DNA from 2 places in the Paraburkholderia sp. HP33-1 genome. Region 1 is predicted to be linked to the other one. Evidence: riboswitches for the same ligand, from Rfam matches in the RefSeq annotation. Region 1 holds a riboswitch; the other holds the start of a gene.
What was found. Region 1 has a riboswitch for cobalamin ahead of L0U81_RS03745 (FecCD family ABC transporter permease). Riboswitches for the same ligand answer to the same signal wherever they lie in the genome.
Positions count from the first base shown of each region.

Region 2: another riboswitch for cobalamin. It lies ahead of cobA (uroporphyrinogen-III C-methyltransferase); the one in region 1 lies ahead of L0U81_RS03745 (FecCD family ABC transporter permease).

Region 1 is NZ_JAJEJR010000001.1:810,112-820,913, reverse strand. Features, by position in the region: gene cobD (threonine-phosphate decarboxylase CobD) at 1-462, shown strand, start outside; gene L0U81_RS03770 (cobalamin-binding protein) at 517-1,449, shown strand; gene cobC (alpha-ribazole phosphatase) at 1,504-2,094, opposite strand; gene L0U81_RS03760 (adenosylcobinamide-GDP ribazoletransferase) at 2,079-2,855, opposite strand; gene cobT (nicotinate-nucleotide--dimethylbenzimidazole phosphoribosyltransferase) at 2,929-3,990, opposite strand; gene L0U81_RS03750 (ABC transporter ATP-binding protein) at 4,034-4,867, opposite strand; gene L0U81_RS03745 (FecCD family ABC transporter permease) at 4,864-5,913, opposite strand; cobalamin riboswitch at 6,005-6,262, opposite strand; gene L0U81_RS03740 (ATPase) at 6,483-6,842, shown strand; gene L0U81_RS03735 (cell division protein ZapA) at 6,839-7,153, shown strand; RNA gene ssrS (6S RNA) at 7,221-7,402, shown strand; gene L0U81_RS03725 (EVE domain-containing protein) at 7,544-8,002, shown strand; gene L0U81_RS03720 (SIMPL domain-containing protein) at 8,249-8,974, shown strand; gene lgt (prolipoprotein diacylglyceryl transferase) at 9,066-9,971, opposite strand; gene L0U81_RS03710 (LysR family transcriptional regulator) at 10,032-10,802, opposite strand, start outside.
Region 2 is NZ_JAJEJR010000002.1:1,275,210-1,286,011, reverse strand. Features, by position in the region: gene L0U81_RS21800 (CHASE2 domain-containing protein) at 1-269, shown strand, start outside; gene L0U81_RS21795 (DUF4136 domain-containing protein) at 311-925, shown strand; gene bluB (5,6-dimethylbenzimidazole synthase) at 958-1,617, opposite strand; gene L0U81_RS21785 (cobyrinate a,c-diamide synthase) at 1,601-2,899, opposite strand; gene cobO (cob(I)yrinic acid a,c-diamide adenosyltransferase) at 2,903-3,505, opposite strand; gene L0U81_RS33720 (cobalamin biosynthesis protein) at 3,502-3,945, opposite strand; partial or broken gene cobA (uroporphyrinogen-III C-methyltransferase) at 3,964-4,689, opposite strand; cobalamin riboswitch at 4,932-5,186, opposite strand; cobalamin riboswitch at 5,267-5,543, shown strand; gene cobW (cobalamin biosynthesis protein CobW) at 5,747-6,838, shown strand; gene cobN (cobaltochelatase subunit CobN) at 6,852-10,676, shown strand; gene L0U81_RS21760 (ATP-binding protein) at 10,673-10,802, shown strand, end outside.

The sequences.
Region 1 (10,802 bases):
TTGCGCTCGCCGGGCAAGTTTTTCGGGCTGGCGGGGGTGCGCGCGGGTTTCGTGCTGGGCGCGCCGGCCTTGCTCGCCGCGCTGCGCGACAGGTTGGGCGCGTGGACCGTCAGTGGTCCCGCGCGTCATGCAGTGAGCGCCGCGCTCGCCGATACCGAGTGGCAAACCCGGATGCGTGAGAGGCTCATCAGCGAGAGCGCGCGGCTTGCCGCGCTATTGCATGCGCACGGTTTCGCGACACGCGGCACGCCGCTGTTCGCGTGGACCGACGACGCGCGCGCTGCCGCGTTGCACGAAGCGCTCGCGCAGCGTGGCGTGTGGACCCGGCTTTTTCCGCCATCGCTCGATGTGCCGTCGGCCAGCGTGCGCTTCGGGCTGCCGGGTGATGAAGCCGAGTGGATCCGCTTCGAACAGCAGCTGCAACAGGCGGTTCGCGCGATCGACGCCGCGCGCACGCGCTAACGCACGGTTCTTCACATCCAATCCGCTCAACGCTTGCCGACCCGCCCTCGCCCGATGATCCGCTTTGCCACGCCCGCGCGCCGCTTCATCCTCTGGTTCGGCGCCGCATCGCTCGCTCTGCACTCGCTAAGCGGATTCGCCGCGATCACCGTCACCGATGACAGCGGCGCGAGCGTCACGCTCGCCGCGCCCGCGCAGCGCGTGATCAGCCTCGCGCCGCATGTCACCGAATTGCTGTACGCCGCGGGCGGCGGCCCGAAGATGGTCGGCGCGGTGTCGTACAGCGACTATCCGCCCGAAGCGAAGCAACTCCCGCGGGTCGGCGACAACAAGGCGCTCGACCTCGAACGCATCGTTGCGCTGAAACCCGATCTGATCGTGGTGTGGCGGCATGGCAATGCACAGCGCCAGCTCGATCGCTTGCGCGAGCTTCACGTGCCGCTCTTTTTCAGCGAGCCGCGCCGCCTCGACGACGTCGCCGTGTCGCTGACGAGACTCGGCCGGCTGCTCGGCACGTCGGCGAGCGCGGACGCGGCGGCGGCCGCCTATCGCGACGACATCACCCGTCTACGCGCGCAGTACGCGAGCCGTCCATCCGTCAGCGTGTTTTACCAGGTATGGGACCGGCCGCTGATGACGCTCAACGGCGAGCACATGATCAGCGACGCGATCGCGCTGTGCGGCGGCCGCAACGTGTTCGCGGGCTTGCAGCCGCTCGTGCCGACGGTCTCGACCGAAGCGGTGCTCGCCGCGAATCCGGAAGCGATCGTCACCGCCGCGCCCGGTGCGACGCGGCCCGACACGACGCTGCCGCAACTCGATACGTGGCGCGCGTGGCCGGGTCTCGCGGCAGTCGCCAACAACAACCTGTTTGCAATCGACGGCGATCTGATCAACCGCCCCGCGCCGCGCATCGCGCAAGGCGCGCGGCAACTGTGCGAAGACCTCGAACTCGCGCGTTCGCGCAGAAAGCAGCCCGCGCCGTAACATCCAGTGTCTCGCGCGCAAAGAAACGATCAGTTCTCCGTATGACCCGACTGATCACGCGTTCCATCGCACGAGTGACCACTGCAATGTTTCGTCGTTACGCCGCAACCAGACGATCCCCGTCATATCGAGCGACCACTGCAGGCAACGCGCGAGCGGCACCTCCAGCACCCATGACGCGATTGCGCGCATCACGCCCGCGTGCGTGACCACATATGCGGGCGACAGCTCGCGCGTCTGCGCGAATGCATCGAACCACGCTCGCACCCGCGCGACGAATTGCGCGACGCTCTCGCCGCCATGCGCGCGCGCATGTTCGAAATTGGCGGCCCAGTCGTCGAGCAACGCGCGATCGATCGCATCCCAGCGCTGCGCTTCCCAGGCACCGAAATCCATCTCCTTCAGACGCTCGTCGTGGCTGACCACGCAGCCGAAGTCGTTCGCGATCTCGGCCGCGAGCGCGGCGCAACGCGTGAGCGGACTCGTGATCAGCACACGCGGCGCCGGCACCTGCAAGTTCGCGAACTTCACCGCCAACGCATTCGACGATACCTCGGCGCTCTCCGCCAACGCGACATCACTATGGCCGTAACAGACACCCGCCTCGAGAGCGACAGCGGGATGTCGAATCAGGACGATATCCATGCAAGCCCCACCAGATAGATGCTCAATTCGAAGATCTGTTGCGCGAAGCCGAGGCAGTCACCGGTATAGCCGCCAATGCGTCTGACGAAATAACGGCCGATCGCGAAGCGCAGCGCGAACAGCACGACACACGTGAGCGCGGCGAAACGCCAGTCGGGCGCGCCGGGGCCGTTCGGCCACAGCAGCCACGGCAGCCCGAACAGCGCGGCGCACAGCAGCGCCTGCCCGCTCAGACGCTGCGCGACCGGCCGGGCCTTGCCTGCGGCGCGCACGTAATCGAGCGTGGCCAGGTAGCTGATCGCGCAGGCACGGCTCGCGCCATGCGCGGCAATCATCAGACTTGCGGCGCGCAGCGGCGGCAACGCCGCGAGCGTTTGCCACTTGATCGCCAGGGCGATCACGAGCGCGATGGCGCCGAAGGCACCGATGCGCGAGTCGTGCATGATGCGCAGCGCATCATCGCGGGTATATGCGCCACCGAACGCATCGATGCAATCGGCAAGACCGTCCTCGTGAAATGCGCCCGTCACGATGAGCGATGCGGCCATCGACAGCAACACCGCGACGCCTGGCGGCAACACGCGCAGCGCGGCCAGATAGACGAGCGCGCTGAAGCCGCCCACCAACACGCCGACGAGCGGAAAATAGCGCGCCGCCGCGTTCAGGTAATGCGGCTCGAAGCCGACCCAGCGCGGCACCGGCACGCGCGTGAAGTAACCGAGCGCGGTGAAGAAGTAGCGCAGTTCCGCGAGCGGGTTCATCGACGTGGCGGGTGCGCGTTCACAGCGATACGGGCCGGGGTTCGCATTCTCGCGAAGCGTGTGCTCATGTGCATCACGCTTCGCGATCCGCGACGCCCGCCGAATCGAAGCTCGCCATCTCGTTGACGAAAGCCACCGCCGCGCGCAGCAGCGGCACCGCGAGCGCGGCGCCCGTACCCTCGCCGAGCCGCATGTCGAGCGACAGCAGCGGCTGCGCACCGAAATGATCGAGCATGCGCCGATGCCCCGCCTCGTTCGACGCATGCGCGAACACACAGTACTCACGCACCTCGGGCGAGAACGCATCGGCGACCAGCAGCGCGGACGTCGCGATGAAGCCATCGACGAGGATCGTCATGCGCGCTTCGGCGGCCGCCAGATACGCGCCCGCCATCATCGCGATCTCGAAGCCGCCAAAGGTCGCGAGTACGTCGAGCGGCGCGCGTGCGTCGGCATGGCGTGCGAGCGCCGACGCGAGCACGTTGCGCTTCCTCGCGAGCCCGGCGTCGTCGAGACCGGTGCCGCGGCCGACGCAGTCGTCGATCGGCACGCCGCACAGGCGGCTCATCAGGCACGCGGCCGCCGACGTGTTCGCGATGCCCATCTCGCCGAAGCCGATCACGTTCGTGCCGAGCGCCGCGTGATGACGCACGCGCGCAGCGCCCGCCTGCATGGCGGCGAGCGCTTCGGCATGCGTCATTGCGGCTTCGTGCGCGAAGTTGCGCGTGCCGCCTCCGACCGGAATGTCGACGAGCCCGTCAGTCGACGGCAGGGGCGTCGCGATACCCGCGTTGACCACTTCGAGTTCGAGACCCGCGACGCGGCTCAGCGCGTTGATCGCCGCTCCGCCTGCGAGGAAGTTCGCGACCATCTGTGCGGTCACTGATTGCGGATATGGGCTCACGCCTTCGGCGGCGATGCCGTGATCGCCCGCGAAAACGATCATCGCGGGACGCTCGACGGTAGGACGCGTGGTGTGCTGGATCAAACCCATCTGCAGCGCGAGGGTTTCGAGCCGGCCGAGGCTGCCGGGCGGTTTAGTGCGCGTATCGATGATCCGTTGCAGTTCGGCTCGCAGAGTTTGATCGAGCGGAGCGACCGCGGGCAAACCGGCCGGGAGTGGGAAGCGAGTCATAGGTGTGATCGAAACAGGAAATAAGAGTCAATAATCAGCCTGACTATATGTCATGACCGGCAGGCGATTCGTGACGCGGGCGCGGCGCGGGAATCAGCGCCTCGTGCTCGCCATCGCGAATCAGGATCAGCGGATAGCCGAACGCGCGGCTCGTCAGCGCGGGCGTCAGCACCTCGCGCGCCGGACCCGCATACGCGCCGCCCGCGCCGTCGAGCAGCAATGCGTGCGTCGCGAAGCGGCGCGCGAGATTCAGATCGTGACATGAGAACAGCACACTACGGCGTGGTTCGCGCGTCCATGCCGTGAGTGCTTCGAGGCAGTCGATCTGATGATGCAGGTCGAGATGGGACAACGGTTCGTCGAGCAACAACAGCGGCGCGTCCTGGCACAGCACGGCCGCGAGCGCGACGCGCTGACGCTCGCCGCCCGATAGCGACAGCACGTCGCGCGCGGCGAAGTCCGCGAGACCGAGTCGTTCGAGCGCCGCTTGCGCGGCCGCGCGATCCTCGTCACGCTCCCAGCCCCAGCCGCCCAGATGCGGGAAGCGGTTCAGCAGCACGATGTCGAGCACACTCGCGCTGAACGCATCGGCCGCGCTTTGCGGCATCAGCGCGCGACGCCGTGCGAGCGGGAGCGGTTGCCAGTCGGCCACGCGCGCGCCATCGAGTTCGACATGGCCCGAGGCCGGCTGCAACAGGCCTGCCAGCGTCGACAGCAAGGTCGTCTTGCCCGCGCCGTTCGGCCCGGCGATACACCAGATTTCGCCCGCGTAGAACGTGTGCGTGAACGCGTCGAGCAAGGTGCGCGCACCGGCGCGCAACGTCAGGCGTTGCGCGCTCAGCACGGAAGAGGTGGCGCTGTCGTGGGCTCGCATCATCGGCGGCGCCTGAGCAGCATCCATAGAAAGACCGGCACGCCGACCAGCGACGTAATCACGCCGACCGGCAATTGCGCGGGCGCGATCGCGGTACGCGCGATCAGATCCGCGCCCATCACTGCGACACCGCCGCCGAGCGCGGCCGCCGGCAGCAGCATGCGCTGATCGTTGCCGAACGCGAGCCGTAGCACGTGCGGCACGACGAGACCGACGAAGCCGATCGTGCCCGCGGTCGTCACCGCCGCGGCCGCGGCGAGCGAGGCAACCAGATACACGCGCAAACGCAGCGGCATCACCGCGACGCCTAATGCCTGTGCGGCCGCGTCGCCACGCAGCAGCACGTTCAGACGTGGTGCGGCCGGCACGATCGCGAGCAACACGAGCGCGAGCGCGATCAGCGCGGTCCACGGTAGCGCCCCGCCGTTGAGGTCGCCGGTGAGCCAGAACAACATGCCGCGCAGACGGCTGTCGGGCGCGAGATTGAGCAGCAGCGTGATCAACGCGCCCCACCCCGCCGCGATCACCACGCCGGTCAACAGCAAACGCGGCGATGTGTCCTGCGGCTCGCCGCGCCATAGTTCGCGACGCGCAAGACCGAGCACCAGCAGGATCGACACGAGCGCACCCGCGAACGCGCTCGCATCGACGATCCACCATGCGCCGCCCGCGATCATCGCGACGAGCGCAAAGCTTGCCGCGCCGCCCGACACGCCGAGCACATACGGCTCGGCCAGCGGATTGCGCAGCAGCACCTGCAGCAGCGCGCCGGCGAGCGCGAGCAACGCGCCGCACGCGAAGCCCGCGAGCGCGCGCGGCAAGCGCAACGTACGTACGATTTCGCCGGCGAGATCGTCGGTGCCCGCGCCGCCAAACGTGTGCGCAGGCACGAGCGCCGCCAGCACGCGCGATGGCGCGAGCGGCACGCTGCCGAGCACGAGGGACGCGCCGAGCACCGCTACGGCGACGAGCGCGAGCCCGAGCCAGATCGCCGCTGCGCGTTTCGCGTTCATCGGGCGCGGCGTCTCTATCGCGACAGGGGACAGCATGGGACGACATTCCTTTGGATAGCGTGCGCGGCCTGCATTCTCGCAGGCCGACGCGTCACGAGGCGCCCCTTTGTTTAACGTTTTCGTGGGGGGACGTCCCTTATGTCTGGCCGGTATCCGGGCTACGACACGTCAATCCCGCCTTCCCACGCGTGACGCGCAGTGGCACACTCGCATGTTGAACTTCGAACCTGCGACCAGGACCGACCTGCATGAGCACAGCACATGCCCTCGCTTACCGTTGCGGAGCAGCACAGGTTCGCGCATCTGTTTTGGTACCGCGCGCCCTGCTTCCCGTTTAACTGCCCGCACCGACAAGCGCGCGGGCACCAGAGTGCGGGAAGTTTAGGAGCGGCCTCGCGGGGCGTCAAGAAAGGTCAGGCGGTACGCAATCCGTTCTGTTGAATGCAGATTATTGTCCGATAGATGTCCGGTTTTTTATCTTATGGTCGACAACATGAGACGGAGCGAACGCGTACGAAGCGATGCTGTTACGTCTCGAAACGAGACAATTGTCGGAACCTGTAATATTCCGCGCTAAAATGCGATGTCTTTAGAGGACGCAGCACATGCTCACCGAACTCGAATCACTCTCCCAGAATATCGGCAAGCTGATTGCGATCAGCCAGCGCCACCACGAAGCGCGGCTCGCGCTCGAAGAGCAACTCGCGCAAACGCGTGCCGAAGTAGAAGCAACGCACGCGGAGCTCGCGCAATTGCGCGAAGAGCGCAATGCACTGCAGGCGGAACGCGACGCTCTGTCCGCCAAGATCGACGACGCTCAGGTGCGCCTGAATGCGATTCTCGAGAAATTGCCGCGCGCACGCGCGAGCAGCGAACCGGATAACCAGCTCGATCTGCTCGAGTCCGCCCAGCCCGAACACGAGGAAGCGGAAAGCGACGTAAGCCGCCACGGAGAAAACGCATGACCACCAAGCAGATCGAAGTATCGATTCTCGACGTACCTTATCGTCTCGCCTGCTCGCCGGAAACGGAAGGCGCGCTGCTCGAAGCGGTCGCGCGCGTCGACGCCGAGATGAAGAAGATCCGCAGCGGCAGCAACATGCGCGGCACGGATCGCATTGCCGTGATGGCTGCACTGTCACTGGCATCGGAACTGCTTAAGCTGCAAAGCAGCGTGCGACACGGAGAAGCATTTCCCGCTGAAGAAATCCGGCGTACAATGCAGCAAATGAACGAACAGCTAGGTACTGTGATTCAACAGTACAGCTTGCAGTAAGCAGTAGCAGGCCGGTGTCGAACCGGTCGCGTGTTCAAAGGTTGGTGTGTTGTAGCTTTACTAGTTTGCTTCCCTGCCTGGTTCGCCAAGGTCATATATTCCTTGAACCAATGCCATGTGCACGGTTGCGGAAATTTGTAGCACGGGCGTGCGCGTCACTCTGTCTGATGTACCCGAAGTGTTGCTAACTGCGACCAATTCTGAACCCTCGGTTCAGGATGCCGGCCTAGCGGCTAAGGCGGGGACCTTATCTGGAACGGCACCGGACTTCGGTTCGGTGCCGTTTTTTCTTTGGCAGCCGTTTTTCGTTTGAGGGCCTTTTTCAAGGGCTTTTCTGCACGCGCCTGCCCCTCCCGTGCCTCGTTCAACCTCACACGCTCACTCTGATTCATGCGCTACTGGCTGATGAAGTCCGAACCGGACGAGGCAAGCATCGACGATCTCGCCAACGCACCGCATCGCACCTTGCCGTGGACCGGCGTGCGCAACTATCAGGCGCGCAACTTCATGCGCGACGTGATGCAGATCGGCGACGGCGTGCTCTTCTATCATTCGAGCTGTCCGGAGCCCGGCATTGCGGGCATCGCGGAAGTGTCGTCGACCGCTTATCCAGACCCGACCCAGTTCGATAAGAAGAGTCCGTACTACGACGCGAAGTCGTCGCCGGAAACGCCGCGCTGGTTACTCGTCGACGTCGTGTTCAAAAAGAAAATTCCGCTGATTTCGCTTGCTGCCTTGCGCGAGCATGCCGAGTTGGAGGATATGCGCGTGCTAGCCAAAGGCAACCGTCTGTCAATCACGCCCGTGACGGAAGCCGAATGGCGCTTCATCACTAAACAGCTGGTTTAACGGCGAACGCGCGGCGCGGCACATGTCGTGAGCGCGCTCAGGCCATCATTTCCGGTGCGGCGGCGATGCGCTAATTGGGGAACCAAGCCTCGGTCACGCGCGCCTAATCGGTTGCCGAAACGCGATCGCTCGGCCTAACTGCTCGACGGCATCCATACCCTTTCGCCAGCGCATCTGTCAAACATCGCGTCAGCGCGCGGCGCGCGCGTCGAACGTGCACCACCTGTTCAAACAAGGAGTCCAGCCATGACGAAAAAAACCGCACGGGCCCTCGCACTCGCGTTCGCCTTTGGCGCGCCTGTCGCACTTGCACTGAACCCGGTTCTCGCTCGCGCGCAAAGCATGATGCCGCAGCCTGCGGGCGTGCTGTCGCTGAATGCGCAGGCGAGCGCGGAAGTCCCGCAGGACGAAGTCGAAATCACGCTGTTTTACGAGCAGGAAGCGAGCGAGCCGTCGTCGCTGACGTCGACACTGAACGAACGCGCCGATGCGGCGTTGCAGAAAGCGCGCGGCGTCGCCGGCGTGACGGCACGCTCGGGCGCGTTCTCGATCTTCCCATCGACCGACCGCGACGGACGCATCTCGACGTGGCGCGGCCGTACGGAAGTCGTGCTCGAATCGCGCGACTTCGCGGCTGCATCGAAGCTTGCCGGACAAATGGCATCGATCATGCAAGTCGGCAACGTACGCTTCTCGCTGTCACCGGAAGCGCAGCGCGCCGCGGAACAAAGGCTCAGCGGCGAAGCGATCAAGTCGTTTCGCGAGCAGGCCGCGTCGTCCTCGCAGGCATTCGGCTTTAGCGGCTATTCGATCCGCGAGGTCAACGTGAGTCACAGCGGCGTGATGCCGCGTCCGATGATGATGATGAGCGCGCGCGCGATGGGTGCCGACGCCAAGGGCGCGCCGATGCCAATCGAAGGCGGCACGTCGACCGTGACGGTCAACGTGTCGGGGTCGGTGCAGATGAAGTGATGCGCAAGCGCAAATAGAAACGCCACGGCATCCCACGATGCCGTGGCGTTTTTTTATGCAGCGCTTGCTGCGCTACCCGAGCGTGCGTGGCTCAGTTCGCACCAACCGCCTGCGCCGGCTCGCGACGCCCCCGGCGATACGCCCACACCATCAGGCCGATGCCCGCGAGGATCATCGGCAGCGACAGCCACTGGCCCATTGACAGCCCCATCGCCAGCAGGCCCAGGAAATCGTCCGGCTCGCGCGCGAATTCGACCGTGAAGCGTGCGAGGCCGTAGCCGATCAGGAACATCGCGGAAATCGCGCCGAGCGGCTTCGGCTTGCGCGAGAAGAAGATCAGCACGAAGAACAGCGCCACGCCTTCGAGCGCGATTTCGTACAGTTCCGACGGATGCCGCGGCAGCATGTGATATTGCGCGAACACTTCGTTCAGATGCCATTGCGCGGCCAGTTGCGGATGCGCGGTGAGCCACGCGGCGTCGTCGGGTGCGGCGCCCGGGAACAGCATCGCCCACGGCGCGGACGGATCGGTCACGCGACCCCACAGCTCGCCGTTGATAAAGTTGCCGAGACGCCCGGCCGCGAGGCCCGTGGGCACCATCGGCGCGACGAAGTCGGTGACTTGCAGCCACGAGCGCTTGCGCTGATACGCGAACAGGATCATCGCGAGCGTCACGCCGAGAAAGCCGCCGTGAAACGACATGCCGCCCTCCCACACCTTGACGATGTCGAGCGGATGCGCGAAATAGAAGCTCGCCTTGTAGAACAGCACATAGCCGAGCCGTCCGCCGAGGATCGTGCCCAGCACGCCGTAGAACAGCATGTCGTCGATATCCTTCGCGGTCCAGCCTTGCGCGGCGACATACGGCAGACGCAGCCGCAGCCGTGCGACGACGATCGCCGCGACGAACGCCACGAGGTACATCAGGCCATACCAGCGCACGGCGAGCGGCCCTAGATGAATGGCGACCGGGTCGAAATTGGGGTGAATGAGCATCGTGTAATTATGGGCAGTTCAGGTTCGGAAGCAGTTTTTACAGGGAATCAGAAGCGCGATCTATACACGCGACGCGACGCTCGCCGCATGCGCGCGCACGATATCGATAAAGCCCGCCAGCACCGGACTGACTTCGTCGGTACGCCAGACGAGGCCGGTCTCGATCGCGGGCACCGACTCCGACAGGGGCCGGTAGACGACACCCGTGCGGCGCAGGTTACGCAACGATTGCGGCACCAGTGCGACGCCCATGCCGGCCGACACGAGACTGACGATGGTCTGCATCTGGATCGCCTCCTGGCCGATCCGCGGCGCGAGGCCCGCGACGCCGTAGCAATCCATAATGATGTCATAAAAGCCTGGCGCGAGACGTCTTGGGAAGATCACGAGCGGCGCATCGGCGAGATCGCGCAGGCTGACGGGGGTGTCGAGCCATTCGGCGGCGGGGCTGTCGCAGGTGTTCACGCCGCCCTGCACCCGCTGAGCCATTTCCGTCGACATCGCGATCACGAGCGGCTCGCGCGCGATCGGCAACCACGATAGTTGCGCCGCGTGCCGCGACGGCAGCGGCGCGATCACGAGACCCGCGTCGATACGCCCGGCCACCAGCTCCTCGACCTGCACGTCGCTGGTCGCCTCGGTCAACTCGAGCCGCACGCGCGGATGCCGCACGCCGAAATCGCGCAGCAGGAGCGGCAGCAGGCCGTAATCCGCGGTCGACACGAACGCCAGCGACAGCACGCCCGCCTCGCCGCGCGCGAGGCTCTGCGCAAGCGGCCTCAGCCCTTCGGCGGCCGCGAGCAGCCGCTGCACCTCGGGCAGCAGATCGGC
Region 2 (10,802 bases), on a different contig from region 1:
GAGTGGCTTGCACGATCCGCGACCAGGGCTATGGCATCCCGAAGGAACAGCAGGCCGGGCTGTTCGAGCGCTTTCGCCGCTTTCACGAGGCCGAGCGGCCGGACGTGGGGGGCGCGGGACTCGGCATGGCGTTCATCAAAACCGTCGTCACGCGCCACGGCGGCAGCGTCGAGGTCGTCAGCGCGCCCGGTGAGGGTACGGCCGTCACGATCCTGCTGCCCGCGCTCGACCACGCCCAGCTCGACGAATCGAGCGCGGGGAGCGCCTGACGCGCCTTTGACGTATTCGATGTACTGGAGAGAAAACAGCAATGGCAAAGATCGCTCACCTCTGTGCCGCGATGGCTGCGGCGAGCCTCACCGGTTGTGCGAACCTGAGTGCCGACGTACACAGCGTGTCCGGTAACGGCGCCGACCACGCCGTTGCGCTGCAAGGCGAGCAGACCTACTCGTTCGCGCGCACGCAGCCGCAGGACGACAGCGCCGACCATCCGCAAGCCGAAAAGCTGCTGCGCGAGGAGCTGGCGAAACACGGGTTCGTCGATACGGCGGGCAAGCCCGCGCACTATCTGCTGTCGATGGCGTATAGCACGCGGCCGGCGTCGATCGGCGTTGGCGGCGAGGATTGCGCGCCCCCCGATTGCGGCGCGGGCGGCGACGGTCTTGGCGCGCTGCTGTTGGGACGCGAGTATCAGCACGCGCTGACGTTGCGCTTCTTCGACTACGGGAGCGGCACCGAACGCTACAAGGTCAGCGCGGTGTTTTTCGATCGCGACGCGGACCCGCTGCATGCGCAGCCCTTGCTCGTGAAAACCGCGCTCGCGAAGCTGCCGTTCGACCCGCCGGCCGATTGGCGCGTGAAGTTCAGCGTTGACCAGGCGAGCGGCGTGCCGAACGTCGAGTCGATGAAGCCGCTGCAGCGCTGATACGAAGCGCGGGGGCGGTCCGCGTGTATGCGCTATTTCTGCGCTGGCTCGTCCCGCGGCCAGCGGTTTTCGAACACGCAATCGGCGAGCGGCAGACGGCTCGCCCAGCGCTCCGTTTCCAGCATCGGCTCGCTATAGAACGCGTCGACGTGACCGAGGCACAGGATCGCAACCGGCCGCGCGCCTTCCGGCATGCCCAGAAGCTGATGCACCGCGTCGACATCGAATAGCGACACCCAGCCGAGCCCGAGTCCCTCCGCGCGCGCGGCGAGCCACATGTTCTGGATCGCGCACGCAACCGACGCGAGGTCCATCTCCGGCAACGTGCGGCGGCCGAAGACGTGACGCTCGCGGCCGTCCATCAGCGCGATCACGAGCAGCTCCGCGCATTCGCGCATGCCTTCCACCTTCAGTTTCATGAACTCGTCGCGGCGCTTGCCGAGCGCGTCGGCGGTCGCGAGCCGTTCGCGTTCGACGATGTCGCGCAAGCCCGTGCGCAGTGCCGCATCGGTGATGCGCACGATGCGCCAGGGCTGCATGAAGCCGACGCTCGGCGCGTGATGCGCCGCGTCGAGCAGCCTCCGCAGCACCGCGGGATCGACCGGATCGGGCACGAAGTGACGCATGTCGCGGCGTTCGTAAATCGCGCGATAGACCGCGTCGCGCTCGGAGTCGTCAAAAGGCTTCGCCATGAAAGAGGGCGGCCGTGAAGGCCGGGTTGGAGGGCCAGTAAGCGTGCATATAGGTTGCCACAATCGAGCCGACGCGGAAAATCGCTTCGCCGGGCGCGTCACTGTGCGCGCGCGTGGCGAAGCTTTGCGGCGCGAGCGGTGTGGCGAGCTTCGAGTAGTGAAACGTGTGGCCGGTCAGCGTTCCGTGCGGGCCGTCGATCTGCTGCATGCCGAGCGACGTGAAGCGCGTTTGCATCGTCGCGTGACCGGGCAGCAGACCGAGCATCGGCGTGCTCGTGCCTTGCTTGTTGGTCAGCGTCTCCAGCAGATAGAGCATACCCCCGCATTCGGCGACGAGCGGTTTGTCCGCTTCGACGTGCGCGCGGATCGCCGCGGCGCTGTTTGCGTTGCCCGCGAGCGCCGCCGCGTGCAACTCGGGATAGCCGCCCGGCAGATAGAGCGCGTGCGCGTCGTCGGGCACGGGTTCGTCGGCGAGCGGCGAGAAATAGCTGAGCCGCGCGCCGAGCGCTTCGAGTAGCGCGAGGTTGGCCGGATAGATGAACGAGAAGGCGGCGTCGCGTGCGATCGCGATGTGCTTGCCTTCGAGCAGACGCGGCAACGCTGCGGGTACGGGCGCACCGAAATCGACCGGCGCCGGTAGCTCGGCGAGCGCGGTCGAGGCGAGCGTGTCGGCCGCACGTTCGAGGCGCGCTTCGAGATCGTCGATTTCGTCGGCCTGGTGCAATCCGAGGTGGCGGTCGGGCAGCGTGATCTCGTCGCTCGCCGCAATGTGGCCGCACCAGCGCATCTCAGGCGGCAGTGCTTCCTGCAGCATCTGCGCGTGCCGCGCCGAACCGACGCGGTTCGCGAGCACGCCATGAAATGGCAGTTGCGGCCGAAAGCGCGCGAGGCCGAAGGCGAGCGCGCCGAACGTCTGTGCCATCGCCTGCGCGGAAATGACCGCGAGGACGGGCACGCCGAAGGCGGCCGCGAGATCGGCGCTGCTCGGCGTGCCGTCGAACAGGCCCATCACGCCCTCGATCAGGATCAGATCAGCCTCCTGCGCGGCCTGCGCGAGCAGGTTACGGCACGCGCTTTCGCCGACCATCCACAGATCGAGCGACAGCACCGGCGCGCCGCTCGCGCGCGCGAGAATCATCGGATCGAGAAAATCCGGGCCGGTCTTGAACACGCGCACCCGCCGTCCGAGCCGCCGGTGATAGCGCGCGAGCCCAGCTGTGATCGTGGTCTTGCCTTGTCCCGACGCGGGCGCGCTGATGAACAGCGCGGGGCACGCTGACATCGCTCAGAACTCCACGCCGCGCTGCGCCTTCACGCCCTGCTCGCGATACGGATGCTTGATCGCGCGCATTTCGGTGACGAGGTCGGCGGCTTCGATCAGCGCGTCGGGCGCGTGACGGCCGGTCACGACGACGTGCAGCATCGGCGCACGGGCGTTGATCACGGCGAGCACTTCGTCGAGCGGCAGGTATTCGTACTTGAGCACGGTGTTCAGCTCGTCGAGGATCACCATCTGGTAATCGCCGCTTTCGATCATCCGTCGCGCTTCGTTCCAGCCCTTGCGCGCGGTCGCCATGTCGGCCTCGCGGTTCTGCGTGTTCCAGGTGTAGCCGTCGCCCATCGTCACGAAATCGCATTGCGCGATTGCGCCAAGGAAGTCGCGCTCGGACGTATGCAGCGCGCCCTTGATGAACTGCACGACGCCGAGCCGCATGCCGTGGCCGAGCACGCGCACGGCCATGCCGAACGCGGCCGTGCTCTTGCCCTTGCCGGTGCCGGTGTTGACGATCAGCAGGCCTTTTTCGACGGTCGCGCTGGCCTGTTTCTTTTCGTGGCCTTCGCGGCGGCGTTCGGTCATGCGTTGATGCGATTCGGTATCGGTTTTCATCGGGGGTCCTGGTCTTGAGGGGCGGGATGGAATGGGGGCGCGGCGTGGTTCGCCGCTGCGATCGCCACGGTGACGCCGCCGTGCGCGGTCTTGCGTACGACGAGACGTGCATGTTGCGCGGTTGTCGCGGTGTTTGACGCTCCTGCGGCCAACAGCGCGCACGGCTCGCACACACCGTCGACGCCGAGATGCGCATGCGCGGCCACCGACGGCGACGCGACCGGTACGGCGGCGATCTGCTCGCGGCTGAACAGTTGCAGCGGTAGCTGATGGCGTGAGCAGAATTCGAGCAGGCCTGCTTCGTTGACTTTGGTGTCGATCGTCGCGATGGTGCGGATCTGCGCGAAGTCATTCGATCCGAGCGCTGCGCGCACGGCAGTTTCGATATCAGCGGCTTCGCTGTGCAAGCGGCAACCGATGCCGACGCTCAGCGTTTTCATCGAGCGTGCGTCGCGTTGGGCCGCATCACGCGCAAGCGCGAGCGACGCCACGCGGCCGATCACGACGATCGCCGGCGAGCCGAGCCGCGCTCGCGTGACGGCATCGGCAAACTCGCGCAGCGGCGTAAGCACGTGACGCTGCTCGGGCCGCGTCGCCGATTCGATCGCCGCGCAGGGCATATCGGCAGACATGCCGGCGGCGAGCAACGCGTCGGCGATGTCGCCGAGCCGCCGCATGCCCATATAGATCACAAGCGTCATGCGCGTCGCGGCGAGCGCGGCCCAGTCGGGCTCACCGCTGCCGGCGCCGTGGCCCGTGACGAACACGACGCCCTGCGCGTAGTCGCGATGCGTGACCGCAATGCCGAGCGTCGCCGGCGCGGCGATGCCGGCCGTGATGCCGTTGATCACGTCGGCGTCGATACCCGCGGCCTGCAGCGCCTGCAACTCTTCGCCGCCGCGGCCGAACACGAACGGATCGCCACCTTTGAGCCGCGCAACGCTGCGCCCCGCGTGCAGATGCTCGAGCATTTGCGCGACGATATCCGCTTGCGGCGTCGACGGATGGCCGCCGCGCTTGCCGACGTACACGACTTGCGCGTCGGCGCGCGCGAACTGCAGCACCTCGGGATTCACCAGATCGTCGACGAGCACGACGTCCGCCTGGGCGAGCGCGCGGGTAGCCTTCAGCGTCATCAGCTCGACGTCGCCGGGCCCGGCGCCGATCAGCCAGGCGCGCGTCATCGCGGCGTGCATGGCGCGCGCCATGCTGTGGGGGGAGAAGAGAAGCGGCGCGCGACAGCGTGCGCGGTGGTCGAGATAGAGGTCATGCGGTACTGCGAAATCGGGCGCGCCCACGCGCGGCTCGCGGCGAATTCACCAGAAAAAACGCCACGAAACGCGCGATGTCGCGCTTGAACGCCTTCACATCCGTTCCCCGCGGATTCCAGCGGCCGGCGGCGCAACTCGATGCACGGATGCATCCGGCGCCGCCTCCGCGTCTGGCCGGTATCCGGGCTGGCGACCTCACGCGCTTCGCCTTCCCGTTCCCGTTTGCGCGGGACAGTGGCATCAAAAAACGCATGCGCGGCACGTCGGAATCGAAGGCAGGATCGAATCGCGCGCCGCAGGTCGCTTACCGTTGCGGGGACAGCACAGGTTGAACGCGTAAAGCGCTGCCTGTTTCCCGTTTAACTGCACACGCGAGCGCATGTGCGGGCACCAAACGCGCGCATACGATAGCACATGGCGCCTTGCCGGATAAGCGTCGGCGGTGCTTTCCGGCACCCTGCGTTCCTTGACTGCGCAGGGCCGCGGGCCTACACTCGCACGCACTTTGGGTGCCCGCGTGCGCGTTCGTGCGCATGCAGTTAAACGGGAAACAGGGAGCCATCTGCTCTGGAGCGGCTAACCTGTGCTGTCCCCGCAACGGTAAGCGAAAGCGGTTCCGGCTCGATAGCCGGGCGCCGCAGTGCCGGCTTCGATGTCCCCGCGCAAGGTCGCGTCGACATATCACCACTGGTCGAGAAACCACTCGGCCGGGAAGGGGAAGCGGCGCTTTCGCCAGCCCGGATACCGGCCCGAAGAAGCAGAACGAATGCCGCGGGGATGCGGCGGCGCGTTCATGACCTCACTTCCGCTTTCTGTATTTCCGTTGTCTCGGCAATACCGTGGTTCGTCCCCGTGTTTTGTGGTCACTGGCAGTGGTGCGCGTGCTTCATTCGCGCCTTTCGCCAGCCGATGCACACGCACGGGTGGACTTTACGGCATGCCGGTGCAGCGCCAAGGGATGGACCTCACGATGCAAACTCAATTGCGCAAGATTCCCGTCACGATCGTCACGGGCTTTCTCGGCAGCGGCAAAACTACGCTGCTGCGGCACATTCTTCAGCATGCGGGCGGCAAGCGCATCGCGGTCATCGTCAACGAGTTCGGCGAACTCGGCATCGACGGGGAAATCCTCAAGGGCTGCGGCATCGGTTGCGATGAAAACGGCGTCGAGACCGAAGGGCAACTGTATGAACTCGCGAACGGTTGCCTGTGCTGCACCGTGCAGGAAGAGTTTTTCCCGGTCATGGAAAAGCTCGCTGAGCGACGCGATGAACTCGATCACGTGCTGATCGAAACGTCGGGGCTCGCATTGCCGAAGCCGCTCGTTCAGGCGTTCAACTGGCTGCAGATCCGCAACGGCTTCACGGTCGATGCGGTGGTGACGGTGGTGGACGGCCCGGCCGCCGCGAGCGGCCAGTTCGCCGACAACCCGGTCGCCGTCGATGCGCAGCGCAAGGCCGATCCGAATCTCGATCACGAGTCGCCGCTGCACGAACTATTCGAAGACCAGTTGTCGGCGGCCGATCTGGTGATTCTGAACAAGACCGATCTGATCGACGCTGCGCAGCAGCGTGAAGTGGAAGCTGCGATCCGCGAAGAAATTCCGCCGCAGGTGAAGATCGTGCGCGCGCACCAGGGACAGCTCGATCTGCATACGCTGCTGGGGCTCGAAGCGGCGTCGGAAGAGACGATTCACCTGCGTCACGACCACCACGGTTCCGCCGACGACCCCGATCACCACCACGACGAATTCGATTCGGTCGTCGTGCAGGCTTCGGTGCCGTCGCGCGACGCGGCGCTCGCCGCCTTGCAGACGCTCGTCGAAAACCACACGATTTACCGTGTCAAAGGCTTCGCCGCGCTGCCTGGCGCGGCGATGCGTCTCGTGATCCAGGGCGTGGGGCGGCGCTTCGACAGCTACTTCGACCGGCGCTGGCAGGCGGGCGAAAATGGCGAAGGCGCGTTGAGCCGCTTCGTGCTGATCGGCGAGGACCTCGACCAGCACGCGCTGCAACAGGCGTTCGACGCGGCGCTCGGCGCAACGTCGATCGCGACAGCATAACGGGCGCACCAGCATGCATCTGCTGCGCACGACGCCGGGCGGCTTCGTCGACGATACACAGGGCGTGATCCGCATCGATCAGCAGCCCGCCGATATCGTCGTGCTCAGTTCCGCCGACACCACGCTGTCGCTGCTTGCGAGCGTGGTGCCGCGTCTCGGCGACGGCTTCCCGAGCGTGCGGCTCGCGAACGTCACGTATCTGCGTCAACCGGCCTCGGTTGATTTCTATATCGACGACGTGTTGCAGCACGCGCGCGTCGTCGTGGTCGATCATCTTGGCGGCGAAACCTATTGGCCGTACGGCATCGAGCAGGTGGTCGCGCTCGCGCAGCGCAAACAGCAGACACTCGCGATGTTTTCCGGCGACCTGCAGGAAGACCCGAACCTGCTTGCGCGCAGCACCGCGAGCGCCGAGCTATGCCAGCAGCTGTGGCGCTATCTGCGCGAAGGCGGAGCGCAGAACGCCGAGGCGTTCTTGCGCTGCATCGCGTATCGCGCGTTCGACTGGGGACGCGAGCCCGAGCCGCCGCGCGCGTTGCCGGCCGCTTCGCTGTATCACCCCGAGCGCGATACGCCCACCGTCGCCGACTGGCAGGCGCGCTGGCGGCAGGACGCGCCGGTCGTCGCGATCCTGTTCTACAAGGCGCATCTGCAGGCCGCCAATACCGCGGTCTTCGATGCGTTGATCGACGCGCTCGAAACACAAGGGCTCAACCCGCTGCCGCTTGCGATCACGTCGTTGAAGGACGCAATGAGCCGCGACGTCGTACAGTCGCTGTGCGCGCAGCATGGTGTCGCGCTCGTGCTGAACACGACCGCGTTCGCCGCGTCCGCGATCGACGACCCCGAGCCGCTCGCGCTCGCCGGCGACGCGCCGGTGTTTCAGGTGATCCTGAGCGGCGGCAATCGCGAAGATTGGCTCAAGGACAACCATGGTCTCAATTCGCGCGACATTGCCATGCATATCGCGCTGCCCGAAGTGGACGGCCGCATCATCACGCGCGCGATCAGCTTCAAGGGGCTCGCGTATCGCTGTGCGCATACCCAGGTCGACGTGGTCCGCTATCAGCCCGACCTCGAACGGGTGCGTTTTCTCGCCGAGCTGAGCCGCCGCTGGTGCCGTCTGCGTTCGCTCGATAACGCCGACAAGAAAGTCGCACTGATCCTCGCGAACTACCCGATGAGCGAAGGGCGCATCGGCAACGGCGTGGGGCTCGATACGCCGGCGTCGGTGGTCGGCATTCTGTCGATGCTGCGCGATGAAGGCTACCGGATCGGCGAATTGCCCGAAAACGGCGATGCGTTGTTGAGCAGGCTGACCGAGGGCGTGACCAACGATCCCGTGGTGCGCGATCTGCGTCCAGCCCTGCAAAGCCTCGCGCTCGACGACTATCTCGCGCCTTTCAACGCCTTGCCGGCGAGCGTGCGCGACACGTTGAACGCGCGCTGGGGCAGGCCCGAACAGGACCCGACGCTGCGGCGCGGCCGCTTCATGATCGCCGGCTGGCGCTGCGGGCAGGTGTTTGTCGGCATTCAGCCTTCGCGCTCGCGCGAGCAAGGCGACTACGCGAGCTATCACGACGCGGAGCTCGTGCCGCCGCATGCGTATCTCGCGTTCTATTTTTGGCTGCGCCATCAGTTCGGCATCGACGCGATCGTGCATGTCGGCAAGCACGGCAATCTCGAATGGCTGCCCGGAAAAAGCGTCGCGTTGAGCGACGCGTGCTGGCCCGATCTGATTCTCGGGCCGATGCCGCATCTGTATCCGTTCATCGTCAACGATCCGGGCGAGGGCAGCCAGGCGAAGCGGCGCGCGCAGGCGGTGATCGTCGATCATCTGATGCCGCCGCTCACACGCGCCGAAAACTATGGGCCGTTGCAGGATCTCGAACGCCAGGTCGACGAATACTACGAAGCATTGATGGTCGATCCGCGTCGTGCGAAGCTGCTGCGCCGCACGATTCTGACGACGATCGTCGAGCATCGGCTGCACGAAGAGCTGAGTCTCGCGGCGCCGAGCGGACAGGACGACGAAGACGCGCTGCTTACACGTGTCGATGCATGGCTGTGCGAGCTGAAGGAAGCGCAGATTCGCGATGGCCTGCATACGTTTGGGCAGTCGCCGCGCGGCGTGCAGCGGCGCGATACGCTGCTCGCGCTCGGGCGCTTTCCGATCGGCGATGGTCAGGGCCGCCGGGCGGGACTGATCGACGCGCTGACGCGCGATCTGCGCATGGATCATCTGTTCGATCCGTTGACCGTCGACTGGGCGGCCGCGTGGGACGGCCCGCGTCCCGACGTATTGCAGCGGGTCAGCGATGTGCCGTGGCGCCATTACGGCGATACGCGCGAGCGTTTGGAGTTGCTCGCGGCCGGGTTGTTGCGTGGCGTGTGCGGTGTCGATCTCGATGATGCGGATCGTTCGCCAGGCGTAGCGGTAGCCGTAGCCGACGAAAGTCTGCCGCAGACGCAACAGGTGATCGCGCGCCTGCGCGACGACGTGCTGCCGCGTCTCGACGCATGCGGCCCGCAGGAAATGACGCAACTGAAGCGCGGCCTCGAAGGACGTTTCGTGCCGCCAGGTCCGAGCGGTTCGCCGTCGCGCGGACGGCCCGACGTGTTGCCCACCGGCCGCAATTTCTATTCGGTCGACACGCGCGCGGTGCCGACGCAAGCCGCGTGGGCACTCGGCTTGAAGTCAGCGCAGCAGCTGATCGAGCGGCATCTGCAGGAGCACGGCGATTATCCGCGCGCGATCGGCCTGTCGGTCTGGGGCACCGCGACGATGCGCACCGGCGGCGACGATATCGCGCAGGCGCTCGCGTTGCTCGGCGTGCGTCCGAAATGGGCGCCGGGCAGCCATCGCGTGACGGACTTCGAGATCATGCCGATCGACGCGTTCGATCGGCCGCGTATCGACGTGACGTTGCGCGTATCCGGTTTTTTCCGCGATGCGTTCGCGAACGTGATGCATCTGTTCGATGCGGCCGTGCAAGCGGTTGCCGAACTCGACGAACCGCCGGAGCTGAATCCGATTCGTGTGCGCGTGCAGCGTGAACGCGATGCGTTGATTGCGCGCGGCATGGACCCGGCCGAAGCACGAAAGCGCGCCGGCTGGCGCGTGTTCAGCGCGCGGCCCGGCGCGTATGGCGCGGGTCTGCAGGAGATGATCGACTCGCGCCAATGGCAGACCGACGCCGATCTCGCGAACGCGTATCAGGCCTGGGGCGGATACGCGTACGCGCAGAAGAGCGCGGGTGAGGAGGCGCACCATGCGTTTGGCGCACGGCTCGCCGCAATGGACGTCGTGCTGCAGAACCAGGACAACCGCGAGCACGATGTGCTCGATTCGAACGACTACTACCAGTTCCAGGGCGGCATGGTCGCGGCCGTAAGGCATCTGGCCGGCGAGCAGCCGCGTGTCTATCACGCCGATCACAGCAATCCGGCCGCGCCACGCGTGCGAACGTTGCAGGAGGAGATCGCGCGCGTGATCCGCTCGCGCGTGGTCAATCCGAAATGGCTCGATGGCGTGAAGCGGCACGGCTACAAGGGCGCGGCCGAGATCGCCGCGACGGTCGACTATCTGTACGGCTACGACGCGACCGCGCGCGTGATCGCGGATCATCAATACGCGCTCGTTGCCGATGCTTATTTGAACGACGCCGATACCCGCGCGTTCATGCAGCGGCACAACCCCCATGCGCTGCATTCGGTCTGCGAGCGTTTGCTCGAAGCGATGCAGCGGGGTTTGTGGCAGCAACCGGGCGACTATCGCGAGCAGGTTGAAACGCATCTGCTCGCGAGCGAACAGCAGATCGAAGGAAAGCAAACATGAATGGAGCGACGCGAGGAACGGACGACTTGAAGGGCGCAGGTGTTGCATCGGGCGCGCGACCGGTTTTTCCGTTTGCCGCGCTGATCGGCCAGGCTTCGTTGCAGCAGGCACTGTTGCTCGCGGCGA